DNA from 4 places in the Shewanella sp. SW24 genome. Region 2 is predicted to be linked to each of the others. Evidence: predicted binding sites of a transcription regulator. Region 2 holds the regulator's gene; each other region holds the start of a gene.
The links. The regulator sigma-54, encoded in region 2, starts transcription at its own class of promoters, with help from an activator protein. The targets are predictions, from matches to a motif close to GTTGGCACGNNNNTNGNNT.

Region 1 (5,658 bases), on a different contig from region 2:
GCCATCCATTTCAGGCATCTCAATATCAGAGATGATGAGGGGGATCTCATCGGCCACATTATCCATCTCTTTGGCGATCTCTTTAAGCTTGTCTAATGCTTCGCGACCATCTTTTGCGGTATCAATTTGTAAATTCAATGACTCGAGTGAACGAATAATTTGTTTACGCGCCACGGCAGAATCATCAATAACCATAATATGGTAATGCTGAGTTCTGTCGAGGGTCAGTTTTTCATTGGCTTCTTCACTGATAGCCGTTTTAACTGGTGAAATCTCATCTAAGATTTTTTCCACATCGAGAATTTCAACTAATTCACCTTCAATTTCAGTCACAGCTGTCAGATAAGAATAACGGCCAGCACCTTGCGGCGGAGGCATAATCGCTTCCCAATTCATGTTGATGATCCGCTCAACAGAACTGACCAAGAAGCCTTGAACACTGCGGTTATATTCAGAAATAATGATGAAACAGTTTTCAGTGCTCGCTAAAGGTTTTCCCCCTGTTGCCGCACTCAAATCAATCACTGAAATGGTTGTTCCACGAATATGAGCAACACCCTTCACATAAGGATTAAGTTTAGGCAAAGTGGTCAGTGGTGGACACTGCAGTACTTCTTTCACCTTAAACACGTTAATCCCAAACCGTTGACGACCGTTTAATTTAAAAAGCAGTAATTCTAAACGGTTTTGTCCAACGAGCTGGGTTCGTTTGTTGACTGAATCAAGAATACTCGACATAACTCTGCCTTGTTGTTCTGTTTATGTTCGGCCCTATAACTCAGTTGAGTATAGGCATATTAATTGCTTACGTCTTATCTATCGATAAACATAGTCGAAACTGAGTCAATCTTCTGACAGTGATGCAAATTATTATTACAGTGGTCAGCTTCGAACTTAATAAAAGTATAGGTGCATTCTGGCGTTACAAGCTAGTCTCTTCATTATGAAAGTAAATTTAGTCTGTTTTTTTAGTCTTTTCACCCTCTTCATGCCCGCTTTTGCGAGTGCAGAGCCTATTGTCCCCACCGTATCGGCAATCTCAGAATTAGCTAAAGCGCTTATTTCAGAAAAAATATCCGTTCCAGAAAATGCCAAAGTAAATATTTCGCCACAGATGGTTGACGCAAGAATGCTGCCGTCACAATGTTCGTCTCCAATGAAAGTTGAACTGGCTAGCGATAGGGAAATTAGCCGTAATAACACCTTAAAAGTCAGCTGCGATACACAAGACTTAGCTTACCCTTGGCAAATCTATATCTCGGTTCGGGTGGATATCTTATTCCCCGTTGTTGTCTCAACCGAAATCTTAGCACCAGGCGAACTCATCTCTCCTAGTCAAGTAGAAGTCCGTTACATTGAACAAAATAGCTTGAGAGGTGCCGAATTCGATGACCCGAGTAAATTGGCTGGCGTGCGAGTAAAACGACGAGTAGCAAAAGATAATCCCATATTAAGCAACAACTTATGCTTCGTTTGTAAAAATGATTCGGTATCTATCTACGTTCGTTCTGGCTCATTCGAGCTCAAAACAGTAGGCGAAGCCCTACAAGATGGCAATAAAGGTGATCGGATCAGAGTCAAAAATAGCAGTTCAAACAAAGAACTAGATGCTATAGTCACAGGCATTGGCGAAGTTGAAGTAAGAATGTAAAATAATCTAAAGCTTTTTTGTAAGCTGCCGATACCCCAGTTAAGAAATCCCGTACACACGACGCTGGAGCCTAAAATGGCAATTGATATTAGCAAACTCAACACTGCAACGACTGCGCAAGTTCGTTCAGGCGCAACGAAAACGAGCAGCGATCAATCTGCTCAAGTTGCTACAAAATCGACAACACCACAGAGAAGCGACTCAGTGGTCATTACGGCCCAGGCACAACAACTTCAAGGAGCTCAGACTAAAATGGCTAGCCTTCCTGAAGTTGATCAAAAGAAAGTAGCAGAAATCAAACAAGCTATTGCCGAAGGTCGCTATAAAATTGACCCTGAAAAGTTGGCTGCCAATATTGCAAGTTTTGAAGCCGAACTTAATGACTTAAATAAAGAGTAACTATGACTGAAATAGCTAAACTGGTAGATCTACAACACGCCCATTTGGCTGTTCTTAAGCAAATCATACTCAAGGAAAAAGGCGCTTTGGTTGACCAAAACGCCGATTTACTGCTTTCCCTTGCTAACGAAAAATCGCAATGTCTGAAAGAACTAAAGAATAATGATGATATTCTGGCAAAACACAGTGATAAATCGCTACTCACTCAGCAAGTCGAACTCGTGCATAAAATGGCTGAGATCAAAGACGCATTGACTGAATGCAAAGAATTAAACGAACAAAATGCCAGTTTAATTGAGATGAATTTAGCGAGTTTAAATCGCTTTGCTCAAGCTTTACAAGCCAGCAGAAACGCCTCCAGCCTCACCTATAACGATAAAGGCAAGACCTCGACTATCTCAAGCTTAGGCAATGATTTAAAGGCCTAACAAGCGCATCACTCCCACTTAGCATTCCCTTTTCTAAGCTCTGATTAGATATTAATGTCTTGTACAAAAAGAAAAGCCGCGTAAATACGCGGCTCAATACATGCTGTTGAACATACTCTCAAAAACGCTAGAAATACGTCACTTCCTTCACTCGTTGTGGACGGCTCTGTTGTTGATAAAGCGCCCAAACCTGTGAAAAATCAAGTTCTAACTCAGTGACATAATGCTCGCCTGCGGGATAACTCTTAACGACTCGTGCGCCGCGGATCACGCCAGAAACTGACGCTTTGACATTATCGTCCGTCAACATCCAATCACTGACACTGCTGTTTGCCGTTATTTTCTGCCCATAAACTTGTTCCGCTAATTCACGATAAGCCACAATTTTTGATGCCTGCATAGCCATCAACACTCTTTGTGATTGCTCTTTAGCCGGTTGAGTCGCTAAGGGCGCATATCCTATAGCCGTTAACTTAGGAAAACTCGGTGGCGGCACATCTTCCCATTGCACATATCTATCTTTAGCAGCGCAGCCAGTTAGCATTAGCCCCGTGATAAGTAATAAAAAGTAGTGTTTCATTTTCCATCTCCTAAGACACGCACTTCATTCATGCCTGGACTCGCCTGACGATATAAGATGCCATTTTGTGACACAATTTGCTCCGAAGGCTGCATGTAGTTTGCCAACTCTTTTTGAGTCACAAAAGTTTGAGATGCCGATACCACGCGATTGTTACTAATGTTCACAATCCGAGTATTGATCGCCATACCATTGGTTACTACGCTCATAGTCGAAACGACAAGATGCTCAACAGGAAGATCTTTCGACAATTTTTGCCAATCTCGCGTCAAAATAAAATCCCCGTCAGATGTGACTCTCAAGCCATCAGCTAAGTTTAAATCCACCACATTAAACTGAAAGCTATGGAGCGACGTCATTAATCCTTGCTGTAACTGTTGCGCTAACGCATTAGTGCCATTCAAATCGCCCACTAATACTGGTGTTGCAACTACGATAGGTTGATCAGAACGCAAAGCATCATTTTGCTTAACAAGCTCAGTCACTACTCGCTGTGCTAAATGGTTAATCACTGCCGTTGGCGGCAACCCATTGCCATCCACTAAACTCGGTTTGGGCGGCGTAACCGGTTTAGCTACACATCCACCTAACATTATCAATGTTAAGGGAATAATCACACGCTTTAGCATTGGATTTACCTCATCTATGGGTGCATTGGCAGTCAAGTGACTCACTTTCTAAGCTTCAAATTTTTAATGAGTAACAAAAACCAGCAATCTTTGGACCAATATTAACCTCAGTCCGACAATATTCTTCTATTACGCAGTATATCGACTGTAACAATGGAAACTTTATCAAAAGTTCTCATACTCAGGCACGAAATTTGCTTTATTGACATATTAGATTAAGAGTCAGAAAACTGGCTCGATTGGTAATATCGCCATTAGCTTAGCGATAAGGATTGAATTGATGCACATACCAGGTTCAGCTTCGCTCATCATTTTGAGCCTTTTACTACTTTCTTTGCCCACCAGAGCCGAATGGATAGAAGCCAGCGGAGAAGCAACTATTATCAATGGTAATACAGCTCAAGCAAGGGAAGAAGCAATTAATCAAGCAGTTAGCTATGCGACATTAAGCACAGGTATTCAAATCTCCAGTGAGCAACAAACCTCTAATGGTAACCTCACACAAAATAACTTTGCGATAAATCGCAACGCCCAAGCCATAAACATTCAACTCGTTAGTGAACAAATTCAGGGAAATAAAATATATGTATCCCTACGCCTCGATCTAAATGATGATCCAACACAACAGTGTCCTAATGGCCAATTAAAGGCCGCTATTTTAATACCTCAAACACAAATAAAAGATCGTTCTCAGCTTAGATATGGACAACTTTCAGGCTTTGAAGAGGTCATTTCAGAGGCGTTAGGGAACACTATAGAAGATTACTCTTCAACTGGCTTTAGTCACATCCATGCTAACGAGCGACTCGATATTGAACAAGACCTAGTGGATATTCGCGGTTATCGACTCCCAAGCTGGCTCAGTGAAATTACCGACAGCCAATATATTCTTCAACCGCAGATCATTGATATATCGATAGAGCCTGTACAACCCACCTTCTTAGGATTTTGGGATGAAGCTCCGCTAAGGCAATTTCAATTCAAACTCAGCCTCTATCATGGAATCAGTGGCGAAGAGGTCTGGAGCAAAAGCTACAGCACATCGGCCCCATGGGAATTTGAAGAACAGGCTATCATTGCTCCCAACAGTAATAGATTCTGGCGTTCCTCCTATGGAAAAAGTATTACTCAATTAATATTGCAGGCTACCCGAGATTTAGACAGCACACTTAATTGCAGGCCATTACTTGGCCAAGTCGTTAGCCGACAAGCAGACAGGATTATATTAAATCTAGGCCGTAAACATGGCATTCGTGTCGGTGATAAATTCCAAGTAGTATTACAACAAAACTTACCCGATAGACTCAATGAAATGCGCGCCGTCGCGACCAAAAGTCGTGCAACGGTAAAAATTGAGCAAGTAAGCGAAGAAAGCTCCACCGCAGTACTTGTAGACCAAAATGCCGCCTACAATGTACAGATAAACGACATAGCGCTTAAGATTTAAGCAACTAAATCATAAGCCTTTTAATCAAAGATAAAACCAGTATAATCACTGTCGTCTCTTCATAGCTCAACAGGATAGAGCAGCCGCCTCCTAAGCGGCCGATCGGGGTTCGAGTCCCTGTGGAGAGACCAGATAGTGCTTGTGTGATTTCAACTTCACTTGAAGATTTTTCTGATAAGAATAATTTTCAGAAACACAATTTAAAACTTCCTCAGTCTATATCCCTTAAAAAAAACAGCTCTCTTAATCGTTACTATAAAATCCAATACTAGGATATAGCCACATTGCGCCATTTCCCTAATCTTGACTAAATCAGTATAATCTGCGGCATTGAGATTTGCTGAGCCCGACACGTTATCAGGCTCAACCAAGGAGAGCATGCTTGGCCAACACTTATATACCGCTAGATCAATACCGCCGTAAGTGGATTTTCAACCACAAAGACTTGCCTGTCACCGACGAGGACAAGGCGCATATCCTGCCGTTAACAGATAAAAGTGCGATGGAAATCTGGAATCAATGGA
Region 2 (5,658 bases):
GAGTACTGGCAGTGGTGACGATCGCGTGATCACTATTATTCAGCCTGAAAACTATCAAGATGATGCTAAATCAGACGCTCCGGCGGATAAACCTGTAAAAAAGCAGGACTCTAAATGACCCAAATCACCTTAAGAGCACAAAATCTGGCAAAAAGTTACAAGAGTCGCCAAGTGGTTAAAGACGTCAGTCTGACGGTAAAAACCGGTCAAGTCGTTGGCCTACTCGGTCCAAACGGTGCCGGTAAAACCACGACCTTTTACATGGTTGTCGGGCTAGTGAAGAGCGATAAGGGGCATATCTTTATCGACGATGATGATTTAACCGCAGATCCTATGCATCTGCGTGCCCGCAAAGGCATAGGTTACTTACCGCAGGAAGCCAGTATCTTTCGTAAGCTAACTGTTCATGACAACATCATGGCCGTACTGCAAACTCGTAAAGAACTTAAAAACGAAGAACGAGAAGAAGAACTAGAACATCTGCTCGAAGAGTTTCATATCACCCACATCCGTGACAGCCAAGGCATGTCATTGTCGGGTGGCGAACGTCGTCGCGTCGAAATTGCGCGGGCTTTAGCCGCTAATCCTAAGTTCATTTTGCTCGATGAACCGTTTGCCGGCGTCGATCCTATTTCGGTTATCGACATCAAGAAGATTATCGAACAACTCAAAAGTCGCGGCCTTGGCGTACTGATCACAGACCATAATGTCCGCGAGACATTAGATGTATGTGAACATGCTTATATTGTGAGTCACGGAAACCTGATTGCCGAAGGAACTCCAGCAGAGATCTTAGACAATCAGCAAGTTAGGGCTGTGTACTTAGGTGAACAATTCAGGCTATAGTTAATCGAGCGAAGCCAATGGAGGCAATTTATACCGCCATTGGGCTTCACTCAAGATAATAATAAGCGACCTCATCTAACAATAATAACGTAGGGATCAGCGGTAACATGAAAGCGTCACTCCAGCTCAAACTGGGTCAACAGTTAACCATGACGCCACAACTACAACAGGCTATACGTCTGTTGCAACTGTCGTCACTGGAACTGCAGCAAGAGATCCAGCAAGCATTAGATTCTAATCCCCTTCTCGAGCTGGAAGAGGATCAATTCGACGCCACTAAAAACCCTGTAAACCAAACGCTATCCGATACGGATTTCAGTGAATCTAGCACTCTGCCACCAGAAAAAGACAGCTCCACCATAGACACGGCAGAGTCGCTAACCAAAGAATCCATGCCCGATGAGCTCCCCATGGACACCACATGGGATGAAGTGTTTACCGCCTCCCCAAACTCAGGCCCCGGCGGCAGTCGTGAAGACGATATGCCCTTCCAAGGCGAGACCAGTGAAGGTTTGTACGAACACTTAGAATGGCAAAAAAACCTCACGCCGTTTTCTGAAACCGATTTAGCCATTGCCACCGCCATTATTGATGCCATCGACGATCAGGGCTATCTCACCCAAAGCACTGAAGAAATTCTCGAAGCCATGGGCAATCCTGAAGTTGAGCTTGACGAAGTCGAAGCCGTACTCAAGCGTATTCAGCATTTTGATCCCATAGGCGTTGCCGCCCGCGATTTAAGTGAATGCCTGTTGATCCAACTGTCGCATTTCGCCGCTGATACTCCCAACCTAGAAAACGCCCGTATGCTGATCAAAGATCATTTAGATCTGATCGCCGCCCGAGACTTTAGGTTATTGATGCGTAAGACTAAATTAAAAGAGGATGAATTAAGGGATGGTATAGCACTTATCCAAACTCTCAATCCTCGCCCAGGTTTGTTGATCACACCCAATAATGACGAATACGTTATCCCAGATGTGTCTGTGTCGAAGAAAAATGGCCGCTGGGTCGTTGAGCTTAATCCTGACTGCATGCCCAAAATCAATGTAAATCAACATTATGCTTCTATGGCACGCAGCACAAAAAACCAAGCCGATAGCCAATTTATTCGCGGCCATCTGCAAGAGGCTAAATGGTTTATTAAGAGTCTAGAAAGCCGTAACGACACTTTGCTTAAAGTTGCTAATTGCATAGTGCAATATCAGCAAGGTTTCTTTGAGTATGGTGAAGAAGCCATGAAGCCTATGGTGCTTAACGATATTGCTGAAGCGGTAGAAATGCATGAGTCCACCATCTCACGGGTCACAACTCAAAAATACATGCATACCCCTAAGGGACTTTTTGAACTAAAATACTTCTTCTCTAGCCACGTCGGTACTGACGATGGTGGTGAGTGCTCATCCACAGCAATCAGAGCCTTTATAAAGAAACTGGTGGCAGCGGAAAACCAGAAAAAACCATTAAGCGATAGTAAGATGGCACAACTTCTGGCAGAACAAGGGATCAACGTAGCCCGCAGAACCATTGCGAAGTACCGAGAGGCTATGCTTATTCCACCTTCTAATCAGCGTAAAAGTTTATAACCTACAGTGGATATCGGAGGACGTTTCTATGCAAATAAACCTAAGTGGGCACCATATCGAAATTACCGAATCGTTACGTGCATATGTAGAAGAAAAGTTTTCAAAACTTGAACGCCATTTCGAACAGATCAATAATGTGCACGTTGTGCTCAATGTTGAGAAAATGCAACAGATTGCTGAAGCGAGAATAAACCTCATAGGTGGTGAAGTTTTTGCTACTTCAGAGCATGCTGACATGTATGCCGCTATAGACGCCCTGATTGACAAGCTTGACCGTCAGGTTATTAAACACAAAGAGAAGTTAACAAAACACTAATAATGGAACTTTGTACCATACTGCGGCCGGAGTGCACTACCTGCGCCACTCCGGGCAGCAAGAAAAAGGTACTGGAACTCATCAGCGACTTAGTCGCTGCCCAGTACCCGACCCTCTCATCTCAAGAGATATTCGAAAGCCTAGTGGCGCGCGAAAAGATGGGGAGCACAGGTATAGGTAACGGCATCGCCATTCCACATGGTCGACTAGCCGATATAGATCAGCCCATTGCCATACTAATTAAGTGTGAAGAGCCGATAGCATTTGATGCTATCGATAAGCAACCTGTTGATATTTTATTTGCACTACTGGTGCCTGCAGACCAATGTCAGCAGCACTTAAGTACCTTGTCTTGCATGGCCGAAAAGCTGAGCGACAAGCAAATATTAAAGCAATTACGCAAGACGCATGATGAAACGGAACTCTATCAGGTAATCACTGGATGAAACTGGTCATAGTGTCGGGCCGCTCAGGCTCAGGCAAATCTGTCGCCCTTAGGGTACTCGAAGATCTCGGCTATTATTGTGTCGATAACCTTCCCTTGCCATTGATTGGCAGTTTGCTTGAGCAACTCAAAGGCAGTAACGATCTCGTCGCCATCAGTGTCGACGTGCGTAACATGCCTGAGCAGGATAAGGTCTTAGTAAAACAACTCGCTAGCCTACCTCCAGATACTGAGTTAACGAGCTTCTTCCTTAACTCCAGCGATAAAATTCTGCTCAAGCGTTACAGCGAAACCCGCCGTTTGCATCCTTTGTCGAAGAGCCGAGTGTCTTTGCAAGAAGCGATAAAGCTGGAGGGGAAACTGCTCGAGCCTATGTCAAAACTGGTCGATCACTACATAGATACGTCGAATCTGAATATCTATGATTTAAGCGACCAAGTCAGACAAATTCTCCTTGGTAGTGTCGATAAAGAACTCGTGATCAACTTCGAGTCCTTTGGCTTTAAGCACGGAATGCCCACCGAAGCAGACTTTATGTTCGATGTACGCTTTCTGCCCAATCCCCACTGGGAGTTGGCGCTGCGGCCATTGACTGGCTTAGATGAACCCGTGGCTGAATTCTTAAATCGCCAACCACTGGTCAATAAGTTCATCTGGCAAATCGAAAATTTACTGGAGACTTGGCTGCCGCACCTCGAGCGTAACAATCGCAGTTATTTAACTGTGGCCATTGGCTGCACAGGTGGACAGCACAGATCGGTTTACGTCGCAGAGCAATTGGCCAAACGCTTTAGTAACGGTAAACATAAAGTGTATGCCCGTCATCGAGAGCTCAACAATGCCAAAGCTTGAACGTCAGATAACCATCTGTAATAAGCTCGGTTTACATGCCCGTGCCGCCACTAAGTTGGTGGTACTGGCTTCCGAGTTTGATGCGACCATCACCTTAATCCAAGGCGATAAACAAGCATCGGCCGCCAGTGTGCTTGGCTTACTGATGCTTGAAACTGGCATGGGTAAGACCATCAAGCTTATCGCCGAAGGCCCAGATGCAGAGCCGGCTCTCGATGCCATTTGTGCCTTAATCGACGCTAAGTTTGACGAAGCCTGTTAGTTTCACTTCACACTAAGCACTTCATCGTTAGTTTCACTTCATGTCTAGTTTAAAAAACTTGCCATTCACACATGGCAAAACATTTGTCGCTCGACGATACAAGCCACAGGCGATTACACTAGCGGTCATTGCGCTGGCGCTGGCCTTACCTTAGCCGTCTTAATCTGTGTCATCGACTGACGCTTAGTCACCGTAAAATCCTAGCCCAACACTAAGATCTCAAACCAATTTGCCGCACAATGGAGGACAAATGCCCGTAGATAATGCAGAAAACGATCACACCGGACATAGTCTTGACCAGTTAAACCAAGCGCTTAGCAGCGGCATGTTCGTACACGTGCGCAATATGCTGCAAAAAATGGCCGCCTCAGATATCGCGCTGATCTTAGAATCATCACCGCCAAGTGCCAGACAAGTACTGTGGCAGCTCATCGATCAGGAACAAATAGGCGACATACTCGATGAGTTGAGTGAAGAACTCAAAGACCCACTGATCCGTAGCATGAGCCCTGAGCGAGTCGCGAAAGCGACAGCAAGCATGGACACCGACGATCTCGCCTATATTCTGCGAAGTCTTCCCGACGCCGTTTACAAACAAGTGTTGCAGTCGATGACGGAGCAAAATCGCCTGAGGGTAGAACAAGCCCTATCTTATCCAGATGAGACCGCCGGCAGCTTGATGAATACAGATACAGTCACCTTAAGACCCGATGTGAATATCGATGTGGTGCTGCGCTATCTTCGGCAAAGGGGCAACCTACCCGACACCACAGATACCTTATATGTGGTCGACAAACAGGACAAAGTCCTTGGCGGTGTTAGGCTGGCAGATCTGCTGACTTGCGCGCCAAGCACCACAATTCGCAATATCATGGATCCCAATATTCAAAGTATTCCTGTGAGCATGTCCGACAGCGAAGTCGCGCAGAAATTCGAACGCAATGACTGGGTATCGGCACCTGTCGTCGACAGTGATGGTAAGCTGCTCGGGCGTATCACAATCGATGACGTAGTCGATGTTATCCGCGAAGATGCTGAACATTCCATGATGGGTATGGCGGGGATGGACGGAGATGAAGATACCTTTGGTCCTGTGCTAAAAAGTACCCTACGTCGCTCACTCTGGCTCACGATTAACTTATTCGCCGCCCTGCTCGCATCGTCGGTCAGCAATATGTTTGAAGGCACTATTGAGCAATTTGCCACTATCGCCATCCTAATGACGATTGTCCCTAGCATGGGCGGTGTTGCCGGTAATCAGACCTTAGCGCTCGTGATCCGTGGTATTGCTTTAGGCCATATAGGCCAAAGCAACGCTCGCTGGCTTATCGGTAAAGAGCTATCGATTGGT
Region 3 (5,658 bases), on a different contig from region 2:
GTCATTCACACTTTTAATCTGCTTATTTAGCGCTTCCTGCTTTTGATCGATATAGCCATTGAACTGTGTAAAAGGTTTTAGGGTCTTTTCTATGCTTTTGATATAACTGTCAGGACCAGTAAACATGGCTTGTACTTTTTCTGGATCACTTTTAAAGCTATCGGTCAGCTTAGCATCATCAATTTTTAGTTTTCCGTCTCGTCCAATCTCAATCCCGATATCAGACAAACGCATGCCATTAGCAGCCATTGCAAATACAGAATCACGTAATTTAGACTGGAGAAGGCGAATAGAGGTATCCCCCTTCAACACACCAATTTGCGCTTCACTCACTGCAGTGCTTTTGTCTTCCTTATCTTTATCGGAAGAGCCAGAGTCAGAGGTTTTAACGCCCATAGAACGAGTTAATTGATTAATTTGCGTCATTAAAGAATTAAATGAATCGACAAAATCCTTAACCGCTTTCTTATTCGCTTCAAAATCGTCAGTGACTTTAATCATGCTGCTTTCACCAGCCGCATGCACCTTGACTAATTCGAGGCTGACACCATCAACAACATTTTCTAGATAGTTACTACTGCTGGTAATACTGATACCGTTTAATGTGAGTTCCGCATCTTGTGCTGCACGACGTTCTGTCATGCCCCAATCGGCACCGTTAAACTCTACCTTCACTTGATTCGCGACACCCGATTCCTTTGAAGACAGCATAAATTCGATTTGGTTACCTGTGCGCACTAATGACGCTTGTACACCAGGATTACCCACTTGTTTATTGATCACATCGCGTAACTGAGACACAGAAATAGCCGCACCGCCATTAACCGTTGCCAAATCAATGTCCATGCGCTTAGTCGGATCACTACCGACTTGAATACTGATAATGCCCGACGTTGGCAACAATTCACTTTCAGAGGAATAGGCTTTAGTCAGTTGATGCGCTTGCGCAAGTTTATGCACGCTCAAATCATAGTTGCCCTTTGGAGCATCAGATTTAACTGTCGCGGTCGCATTCTCGCCCGTAACCGTAGCAATTTTGCCTTTAGCTGCATCGCCACCCATTTCACTCAGCTTAGTGGCCATCTTCTTCATATTATTTTCGAGCAATGTATAAGCATCTAACTGTGTTTTGCTGGCAGTTAGCTTACCTTTGTAAAGCGTATCTTTACCTGCGCGGTCTGCGCCAATCAGTTGCTGAGCAAATTGTGCTGCATTCATACCTGAAATCATGACTACCTCCACTCGTTCTAGAGCAAAACGCATGCCAAAAACAAGTTACTGTTTTTAAAGAAATTTAAATAATTAACTGGCCCAAACACAGCTAAATACTTCCGCATGGACACTTAAACAGGAAAACCATCTTCCACTTTGTGTTATCGAAAATTACCCACTAAAACATGAACCTTATAGGTTTCAATCTCGGGTTTAGCGACTACCGACCAATACATAAACCGTGGCTAAAATAAAAATGCCAGTCAGCGCAACTAACTGGCATTTTAGCCGTGACCAATGACATCACTTGCTCAATAACATTAACGCAATAAACCCATGACTAAGCCCGTGTTCTGGTTAGCTGAAGACAGTACCGTTGTACCCGCCTGAACTAATAATTGATTACGTGTCATATTGGCAGATTCAACCGCGAAATCGGCATCCATAATACGGCCGGCAGCGGCTTTAGTATTTTCAGTTACACTGGCAAGGTTAGCCGCAGTATGGCCAAGACGGTTAATGTTGGCACCTAAGGTTGAACGTTCTGTCCCCACTTTAGCCAAGAAGGTATCAACAGCCCCGATAGCCGTATTGGCGGCTGCAGAAGTCAACAAATCACCAGTAACAGTCTTATCAATAGCACCTAAGGTAACTGACATTTGCTCTGCTCCATCCGAGCCAATCTGAAAGGTCACACCTTTGACGAGTACACCATCAGTAGCATCTTTAAATAAGTTATTACCCGCATAGGTTGTATTTTCTACAATCCGGGTAATTTCTGCATTTAATTGCTTAAACTCATCATCCAACGCTTTTAAATCTGCTGTAGAGTTAACGCCGTTTGATGCTTGAGTCGCCAATTCTTTCTGGCGGTTAGCAATGGTCGTTAATTCTTCTAACGCACCATCAGCGGTTTGCAGCATAGAGGTCGCATCAGAAATATTGCGTGAAGCCGTTTCCATGCCCTTTACGTTAGCGCTCATGCGGTTAGCAATTTGCAAACCCGCTGCATCATCAGATGCGCTATTGATACGTAAACCCGTCGACAAACGCTCCATAGCATTAGTTAATAGATTATTACTTTTATTAACAGCACCTTGTGCAACAATTGACGCGTAATTAGTGTGAACACCTAACATATCAGCTCTCCTAGAAAAAACAGTTATCTTGGCTATACCTGAATCCCGGTATAGCTCCATAACTAAGTAAGGCGACAGCAACAGCGCAAAACTAAAACTTATTTAAAAATAGATGGGATCACCTCTATAAAAACAGACTTAAATGGCATCCACAAAACGCCATAAAAAATGCCAGCAAGCTAAGCTTACTGGCACTTAAAACTAACTCAACTCGGCGTAATTAACGCAGTAGCCCCATCACTAAACCTGTATTTTGGTTAGCAGAAGACAGTACCGTTGTACCCGCTTGAACTAATAATTGATTGCGGGTCATATTGGCAGATTCAACCGCGAAATCGGCATCCATAATACGTCCAGCGGCAGCTTTGGTATTTTCAGTCACACTGGCAAGGTTAGCTGCAGTATGTCCAAGACGGTTAATGTTGGCGCCTAGTGTAGAACGTTCTGTACCGACTGCTGCGATGAACGTATCAACAAGGGCAATTGCCGCATTCGCGCCAGTAGTTAAATCACCAGCAGCCAGCGCAGCATCATCTATGGCTGTTGTTGTAACAACCAATTTTTCACCCGTTCCGGCACCAATTTGGAAGGTAACACCAGCCTCCAACTTGGTGAATAAGTTATTACCGGCATAAGTTGTATTATCGAGAATACGGGTAATTTCGGTGTTTAATTGAGTAAACTCATCATTCAGAGCCGTTAAATCATCAGCAGAGTTCACACCGTTTGCCGCTTGAGTGGCGAGTTCTTTCTGGCGATTAGCAATGGTCGTTAATTCTTCTAACGCACCATCAGCGGTTTGTAGCATAGAGGTCGCATCAGAAATATTACGTGAAGCGGTTTCCATACCTTTAACGTTAGCGCTCATGCGGTTAGCAATTTGCAAACCAGCAGCATCATCAGATGCGCTATTGATACGTAAACCTGTCGATAAACGCTCCATTGCATTAGTCAATAGGTTATTGCTTTTGTTAACAGCACCTTGAGCAACAATTGAAGCGTAATTAGTGTGAACACCTAACATATGTAGTTCTCCATTAAATAACGAGCATTTGGGTTAGACCTGAGTTCAGGCATAACTAACTAAAGCGACAACAACAGCACACAACTAAAATCGATATTTAAAAAATAGAGTGCATAGCACTGTAAAAACTAGACTGAAATGGCATGCGCAAACACCATAAAAAATGCCAGTAAGCTAAGCTTACTGGCATTAAAACTAACACTGACTAATTGAATAACATTAGCGCAGTAACCCCATCACTAAACCCGTATTTTGGTTAGCTGAAGACAGTACCGTTGTACCTGCTTGAACTAATAATTGATTGCGCGTCATATTGGCAGATTCAACCGCAAAATCGGCATCCATAATACGGCCAGCAGCGGCTTTGGTGTTTTCAGTTACGCTAGCTAAGTTAGCCGCAGTATGGCCAAGACGGTTAATGTTGGCACCTAAGGTAGAACGCTCAGTACCCACAGCGGCTAAGAAGGTATCCACAAGGGCAATCGCAGCATTGGCGGTACCACCTGTTAAAGTACCTGCGACAGTTTTAGGAATTGCGCCTAATTTAACATCCATTGTTTCCGTTGTTCCGGCGCCAATTTGAAATTTCACGCCCGTACCAGAGGTCAATACACCAGTATCGAATAATTTATTACCGGCATAAGTAGTATTTTCTACAATACGCGTTATTTCGGCGTTCAATTGCGTGAACTCATCATTTAATGCCGTTAAATCAGCCGCAGAGTTAACGCCGTTAGAGGCTTGAGTAGCCAATTCTTTCTGGCGATTAGCAATGGTCGTTAATTCTTCTAACGCACCATCAGCGGTTTGTAGCATAGAGGTCGCATCAGAAATATTGCGTGAAGCCGTTTCCATACCTTTTACGTTAGCGCTCATGCGGTTAGCAATTTGCAGACCAGCAGCATCATCAGATGCACTATTAATACGTAAACCAGTCGATAAACGCTCCATAGCATTAGTTAAAAGGTTATTGCTTTTATTTACAGCACCCTGCGCAACGATTGAAGCGTAATTAGTATGAACACCTAACATAGTAGTTCTCCAGAAAATAACGATTGTTTTGGTTAGGCCTGAATCCAGGCATAACTCATTAAGGCGACATGAAAAGCTCTTCACTGAAGCCAAATAGCTTATTTTCAAAAATTAAATAATCACACTTAGGGTTCGCTTCAAAAATTAGAGCAGCAGAGCGCTAACCTGTTCGCGGTTCGTATTTCCCTGCGCCATCAAAGATGTTACTTGATAGGCAAAAGGATAGGGTTGCATAAATTTATGCAAATGTTGGAGTTCAAATTTGGGCTGACTAGATGCGGTCAATTGCTTAACCTTCACCAGTAGTAAACGGTGGGATGCTTTAATATCATCAATTTGCACTGTGACTTTTTTATCTACCTTTGACACTTTAGCCAATGTCATTTTTAACTTTTCAGTATCCGTAAAATTCCATTCACGGGGATCCTGCCAACTAAATTTCTCTTCTAATGGTATATTCCTCGGCTCACCCGCTGGCAATCTTTGCCCTTCGCCAACCATTAAAATCGCCCCATTGAGCTTCATCCAAGTCTCATGCTGTACAGTAAACACTGTGTCATTGGTCGATAAGCGGTCGATACTTATCCCAATCGAAGCTAAAACAGGCTCTATGATATCTTGTAGCTCTAAGCGATTTTTATTGGCAGGCAAAAGCAAATGCAATGTTTGCTTCTCTGTAAAAAGCGTAATCCGCTCATCGCGGTTCTTAGGTGATGTGAGATCGACTCGTCGGAACCTAAAAAAATGTAATGCCGCAGGCTGGGATGCTGAAATCAAATTCAAGTGATGATCGAGTAAACGCTTTCCTTGGTAATAAGGCCTAATCTCGATTAATTGTCTTCGACACTCCTCCGCTTTATGTAATGCATCTTCAACAACTGTGTTTTTACTGAACAAGCAGGTTTGTAGCTGTTTGTTTAGTTGACCTAGGATACTTTTGGCTGAAATCAAGCTCTGTAACACCACTTGCGATGCACTAATATTATGTTGCTCTTGAGTCACCTTGGCCCAACGTCCATAGGCTTCCAATCTATGCTTAGGTATGGGCCTCGCTTTCGGTGCACTGCGGGGCGCACCTGATATCGGAGCAACATAATGAGACGTTACCGTCTGACTTTGACGTAACTGACTAAGTGACTCACCTATCCCTTTGATCATTTAACTCATTACCTACATATGATTGAAAAGGGACAGCTGGCTTATCTGTACAAAAGTTTGCTGGGTAATTTTTAATGCGGTTAATTTGACATT
Region 4 (5,658 bases), on a different contig from region 2:
CATTAGCCATTCGCGTTGAATCGACAGTGTTATCGGGTTTAATGTCCTGCGAGCGAACGAGACCAGTGACACGAATAAACTCATCACCATTATTGATTGAAATCCATTTTTCACCACGGATCACTAAGCTGCCGTTGTTCAGCACTTGCATCACGTTTGCCGAGATACTGCCATCTAGACTATTGCTCTGATCCGCATCCGATTCACGCTTAGTGTTCATGCTATCTTTGTAACGCAAATCAATTGGCACTCCGCCAATGGACACATTACTACCACCAGCAAAGATGGGATCTAAGCTCATGTCTGAGCCTTTTTTGATCTGATTGCCTGCACTCTTCTTCGCCTGAGTCGATTCCTTCAATACGATAGTGATAATGTCACCGACTTTATGGGCGCGTATATCCGAATACAAGCTAGATGCTTGGCTGTCTTGATAAATAGAGCCAGTTGCGGCAATTTTTGTCGGCGGCGCCTCTGGGTATACCGGCGCGTAAAAGGGATCATCCGCAAGGGGTTTCTTTTGCGTCGAGCTACAGGCTGCAAGCAATAACGCGACGGCCAACACAAGATATCTAGCCATGATGTTTGCCTCTATAAATTCTGAGTCACATAAGACAGCATCTGATCTACCGCTGAAATCACTTTGGAGTTCATCTCGTAAATGCGCTGACTTTCGATAAGGTTCACCAGTTCCTCGGTCACGTTCACGTTAGAGGTTTCTAAGGCGCCTTGACGAATAGCACCCATACCATCTAACGAAGCGGTACCTTGAATTGGCGTGCCGCTCGCACCAGTTTCCGTATATAAGTTTTGTCCCATAGGATCTAGACCCGATGGATTAATAAAATCCGTCATAGTCAACTGACCCACGACTTGGTTCTCAGCGGTACCCGGCGTTTTTACTGAAACTTCACCCTCCGCTGAAACGGTAATACTGGTCGCATTATCAGGAATAGTGATCGCGGGTTGTAGCAAATAGCCAGAACCTGGCGTCACAATCTGACCCGTATCGTCTAAGGTAAACTGACCATTTCGAGTATAAGCAGTGGTTCCATCAGGGAGCTGGATTTCAAAAAATCCAGGACCTTCAATCATGAGATCCAGTGAGTTATCCGTCGTCAGCATGTTACCCTGAGTAAACATTTTTTGAGTGGCGACGACTTTCGTACCCGCACCTATGTTTAATCCATTGGGTAACTTAGTGTTAGAAGCACTAACACCACCCGCTTGATTAACTGTTTGATAGAGTAAATCTTCAAATACTGCGCGGCTTTTTTTGTAGCCCACAGTGCTAGCGTTCGCTACGTTGTTTGAAATCACTGAAATATCAGTTTGCTGTGCGTCTAAGCCAGTTTTACTAATCCATAACGCCGGATGCATAATCTATCTCCTAACTAATACGCATTAATGAAGATGAAGCACGATCATTCTCTTCCGCGGTTTTCATCATCTTGACTTGCAATTCAAACTGGCGCTGAAGATCAATCAAAGACACCATTTCATCAACAGGGTTAACGTTACTGCCCTCTACGGCACCACTTTCAACTGCGACGAAAGGGTCAGCTGGTGCTGGTTCGCCTGACATTTGTCGAAATAATCCATCTTCACCACGCATCATCTGCGCATTGCCGGGATTAACTAACTTCAATCTAGCCACTTCTTCTATCACTTCAGCAGTCGCCCCCTGAGGGCGAACAGACACTATGCCATCCTGTGAAATTGACACTTTATCAATAGGTAATGGCAGCACTATCGGGCCAGCGTCCCCCATCACGGGATTGCCTCTGTCGTTATACAACATGCCCGTCGCATCGAAACTGAGACTACCTGAGCGGGTATAAGCTTCGCTGCCATCTTTGGCCTGAACGGCAAACCAGCCATCGCCTTTAATGGCCACATCGAGATCCCGTCCAGTGGTTTTTATCGGACCAGAGCGAAAATTAGCTGACGGAGATTCTGTCATCGCAAACACCCTTGAAGGCAACCCTTCACCGAAGGCTTGCATCGATCTGGCCTGCGCCATATCTGATTTAAAACCATCGGTATTAGCATTGGCTAAGTTGTTTGCACGGAGTGCCAGCTCATTCATATTTTGCTTAGCGCCACTCATGGCGACATAAAGGAATTTGTCCACAGACTGCTCCGTCAAATTTTCTACATGACGATATCAAAGCAAGCATCGTGCCAATAAAAATTGATTTTAATTTGCTGATAGAATTGAAAAATATGAAACTGAAGTGATTTAACGGCAGGATAAAGGCTAAGTGTTGCCACTGGCGGCAACACTTAGTCAAACAATGTAATGATTAGCGGATTTGTAATACAGTTTGTTGCAGCGTGTTGTTCACTTCAAGGGTACGAGAGTTCGCTTGGAAGTTACGCTGCGCCGAAATTAAATCAACCAGTTCAGTCGTCAAATCAATATTCGATTGCTCTAACGCCGATGAACTGAGACTACCAAAAGTTCCACTATTGGGCTCACCCGCTAACGCAGGACCTGAAGCTAAACTGGCTTTCCACGACGTATTCCCCACTTGCGTTAAACCTTGTTCGTTAGCAAAACGAACTAAAGCAACCCGTGCTAAAGCAACGGTCGAACCATTAGAATAGCTTGCTGTAATTAAGCCATCAGCGCCAATTTCAACGTTAGTTAAACGACCAACCGTCGTACCATCTTGTTTCAATTCAGTCGCCGCAAAAGGATCTGCATATTGCGTTGGCGCATTAAACTTCACTGTTAATGCTTGAGTGCCATCCGCTCCAGCGCCTAATATACCAACTGGCTTATTACCAAGTGGCGCCGTGGTAATAACTGCAGGATTACTGTCAATATATGCCCCAACTTCGTTAAACTTCAGCACCGCTCCCGTCCAGCCACCAGCATTTTGAGCCGTCCCCGTTGAATCCGGGTTGCCATCGCCCGTGGTATCAGTTGGATAAGTGACGGCTGGACCATTTAAATTTATAGGTTTATTATCAATAGCATAATAAGCCACCCAATTGCTCTCACCATTATATGCACCATCTTTAGGCTTCACAAAGTACGTCGTCATGATGTGCCCCTCACCAAGTGAGTCATAAATTGTCATTGAAGTGACATTGTTATAAGTTTTTGGATCGGCGGGATCAAATAAAGCAGGATCCAGAGCTTCTGCTTTAGCATTCAAGTTCATTTGTAAAGTAACATTCTCAGTCTTTACTGGACTACCGGCAGTGTCCGGAATTTTTACAGGCTGAGCCGTGGTTAAACTCACAGATGTTGAGTTGCCGTCTTTATCCACAGGGAAAGTCTGTAAATAATTACCAGCCGAATCCACCATGTAATTATTAGAATCTACTTTAAAAGCGCCTGCACGGGTGAATGCGTGATCTAATGTTCCTAATTCAGAGGACGTTACAAAGAAACCACCACCTTTGATTGCCAAGTCGAGGGAGTTATTCGTCAGTTGTAAGCTGCCTTGATGGAATTGCTGTGCCACTTGACTCGTTGCAACACCACCACCGACAGCAGTTTTAGCATTTGAAAAAATAGAATTAGCGTACACATCCGCAAATTCAGCACGGGACTCTTTAAAGCCAATGGTGTTCGCATTAGCAATGTTATTCGCCGTTGTGTTTAAATCTTTCTGCGCAGCAGAAATGCCACTCAATGCAATGTTAAACGACATAATTCACCTCTACACTTGACTCAATTCATTTATGAGCGACTTACGCCCAATTCGGATGCTGCAAAAATTCTTTTATACAAGCTTAGGTTTCAGACACAGCTAACACATCGGTTAACTTGATGCCCATACCGCCTCTCAAGTTAAGAATGGCGCCAGTACTGGCCGTACCGAGAGAAACGCTGGTCACATGAGCATAGGTCGAGACTGGCAATTCTTGGGATTTCCCATCCACTAAACCACTCGCCTTGATCGTATAGTTACCTGCGGTTACAGGGTTTCCATCTTTATCGAGGCCATCCCAGTTAACATCGACATTGCCCCCCTTACTGCCATCAACTTTAAAGGTGGTCACAACTTGGCCTTTCTCATCCTCAACACGTACAGTAACTTCAGGAATTTTAGCTGGCGTGCTAATCACACCTTTTATTGTTGGGCTTTCAGCTGAAATGTTACCTGTATCAGTTGGGATCAATACCTTGCGACCAACAAGTCCTGATGCCTGTAATGCTTGGCTTGATGTCATAACACCGTTTAAATTAACGATTTCCTTATTCAACTTAGTAATACCATCAACCGTCGAGAATGATGCCATCTGCGCAATCATTTGGTCGTTGTCGACGGGCTTAAAGGGATCTTGCATCGATAACTGTTGGCTTAATAACGAGAAAAAGTCATCTTGAGTTAACTGCTGGCTTTTTGCTTCCGGTACTATTGAATCTTTTGGCAAACGTATGCCATCAAGAAACGGATTACCCGTTGAGCTGGTTGATGAATTCGTCGTAACGGCATTTGGCTGACTCTTATTTTGAGCCGTCTGCGCCGACGCTTGGTTAATTTGATTAATGAGGCTCACAGCTTACCTCCTAAGTAACACATGTTATTTACCCATCCCAAGTGTTTGTTGCAGCATAGACTTAGCTGCTTCAGCGACTTGAACATTCATTTGATATGAGCGCGAAGCAGAAATCATATCTGCCATTTCTTCCATGACATTAACATTCGGTTTATAAATAAAGCCGTCCGCATCCGCCATAGGATGATCGGGCGAGTATTCTTTCAGTAGTGGTTTATCACTTTCTACAATGCCTTTTACTGCAACGCCTTGAGAAGCTTGTTGCTGACTTTGGGCTTTAGCCATTTCGGCTTCAAAAATGGGATGACGGGAACGATAGGTCTTATCTACACTACTCGAGACGGAATCCGCGTTGGCTATGTTGCTCGCGGTGGTGTTTAGCCTGACCGATTGAGCAGACATTCCCGAGCCAGCAACATCAAATATGCTAAATAAACTCATGATTAATCCCCTCTCAACGCTTTCTTCATGCCACTAAACTTACTGTCTAAAAAACCTAGTGACATTTGATATTCAAGTGCATTTTGCATGAATGCCGATTGTTCCTGTTGGATATCAACAGTATTACCATCACCGGTATCGGGTTGATTTGGCACACGGAACTTAACAAATTGCCCAGTCAACTCCGCAAGCCCAAAATGCTTATCTGGCTCTTGCATTTCAAGACTATTTCGCTGCTGTTGGCCTCGAGCGGCCTGCATTGCCGCAGAAAAATCAACATCGCGGGCTTTGTAATGTGGCGTATCTGCGTTAGCGATATTGCTTGAAATAACTTCAGCCCGCTGCGCTCTAATACCGAGAGTGTATTGATGCACACCCAGTGCATTATCAAAATTGATCGCCATAAAATTGCCTCCTCGTGTTCTCACGAAAATAAAGCAATTCATGTGCCAACATCAGGAAAATTTTGAGAATAACAACAAGGATGAGCAAGTGATGGGTAAAAAATTACCGACAATTGTCGGTAATTTTCTTTAGAGCGGCTGAGTTAAGTCTTTTTCTGGTAATAAATGCCAGGGTTACAACGAACCATATCAAACTCGTCCGTTAAACCAGCGATAGATTCTGATGCACCGAGAAATAAAATCCCTTTGGGATTGAGAGCGGCAGCGAATTGCCGCAAAATTTTTGCCTTTG

Region 1: the regulator sigma-54 is predicted to act here: its motif matches at 3,869-3,887, upstream of L5M17_RS20565 (flagellar assembly protein FlgT).
Region 3: the regulator sigma-54 is predicted to act here: its motif matches at 1,251-1,269, upstream of fliD (flagellar filament capping protein FliD).
Region 4: the regulator sigma-54 is predicted to act here: its motif matches at 2,171-2,189, upstream of flgF (flagellar basal-body rod protein FlgF).

The regions. Positions count from the first base shown of each region.
Region 1 is NZ_JAKKSH010000036.1:27,200-32,857, reverse strand. Features, by position in the region: gene L5M17_RS20595 (chemotaxis protein CheV) at 1-738, opposite strand, end outside; gene flgA (flagellar basal body P-ring formation chaperone FlgA) at 944-1,651, shown strand; gene flgM (flagellar biosynthesis anti-sigma factor FlgM) at 1,727-2,050, shown strand; gene L5M17_RS20580 (flagella synthesis protein FlgN) at 2,053-2,478, shown strand; gene L5M17_RS20575 (LPP20 family lipoprotein) at 2,606-3,058, opposite strand; gene L5M17_RS20570 (FlgO family outer membrane protein) at 3,055-3,687, opposite strand; gene L5M17_RS20565 (flagellar assembly protein FlgT) at 3,968-5,134, shown strand; tRNA gene L5M17_RS20560 (tRNA-Arg) at 5,190-5,265, shown strand; gene L5M17_RS20555 (DUF2947 domain-containing protein) at 5,517-5,658, shown strand, end outside.
Region 2 is NZ_JAKKSH010000008.1:57,061-62,718, reverse strand. Features, by position in the region: gene lptA (lipopolysaccharide transport periplasmic protein LptA) at 1-118, shown strand, start outside; gene lptB (LPS export ABC transporter ATP-binding protein) at 115-846, shown strand; gene L5M17_RS08565 (RNA polymerase factor sigma-54) at 954-2,432, shown strand; gene hpf (ribosome hibernation promoting factor) at 2,461-2,748, shown strand; gene ptsN (PTS IIA-like nitrogen regulatory protein PtsN) at 2,751-3,194, shown strand; gene rapZ (RNase adapter RapZ) at 3,191-4,045, shown strand; gene L5M17_RS08545 (HPr family phosphocarrier protein) at 4,032-4,307, shown strand; gene mgtE (magnesium transporter) at 4,558-5,658, shown strand, end outside.
Region 3 is NZ_JAKKSH010000016.1:61,605-67,262, forward strand. Features, by position in the region: gene fliD (flagellar filament capping protein FliD) at 1-1,230, opposite strand, end outside; gene L5M17_RS14240 (flagellin) at 1,533-2,351, opposite strand; gene L5M17_RS14245 (flagellin) at 2,572-3,375, opposite strand; gene L5M17_RS14250 (flagellin) at 3,595-4,407, opposite strand; gene L5M17_RS14255 (hypothetical protein) at 4,552-5,565, opposite strand; gene flgL (flagellar hook-associated protein FlgL) at 5,578-5,658, opposite strand, start outside.
Region 4 is NZ_JAKKSH010000036.1:33,832-39,489, reverse strand. Features, by position in the region: gene flgH (flagellar basal body L-ring protein FlgH) at 1-580, opposite strand, end outside; gene flgG (flagellar basal-body rod protein FlgG) at 592-1,380, opposite strand; gene flgF (flagellar basal-body rod protein FlgF) at 1,391-2,134, opposite strand; gene flgE (flagellar hook protein FlgE) at 2,307-3,668, opposite strand; gene flgD (flagellar hook assembly protein FlgD) at 3,751-4,521, opposite strand; gene flgC (flagellar basal body rod protein FlgC) at 4,546-4,962, opposite strand; gene flgB (flagellar basal body rod protein FlgB) at 4,965-5,366, opposite strand; gene L5M17_RS20600 (CheR family methyltransferase) at 5,510-5,658, opposite strand, start outside.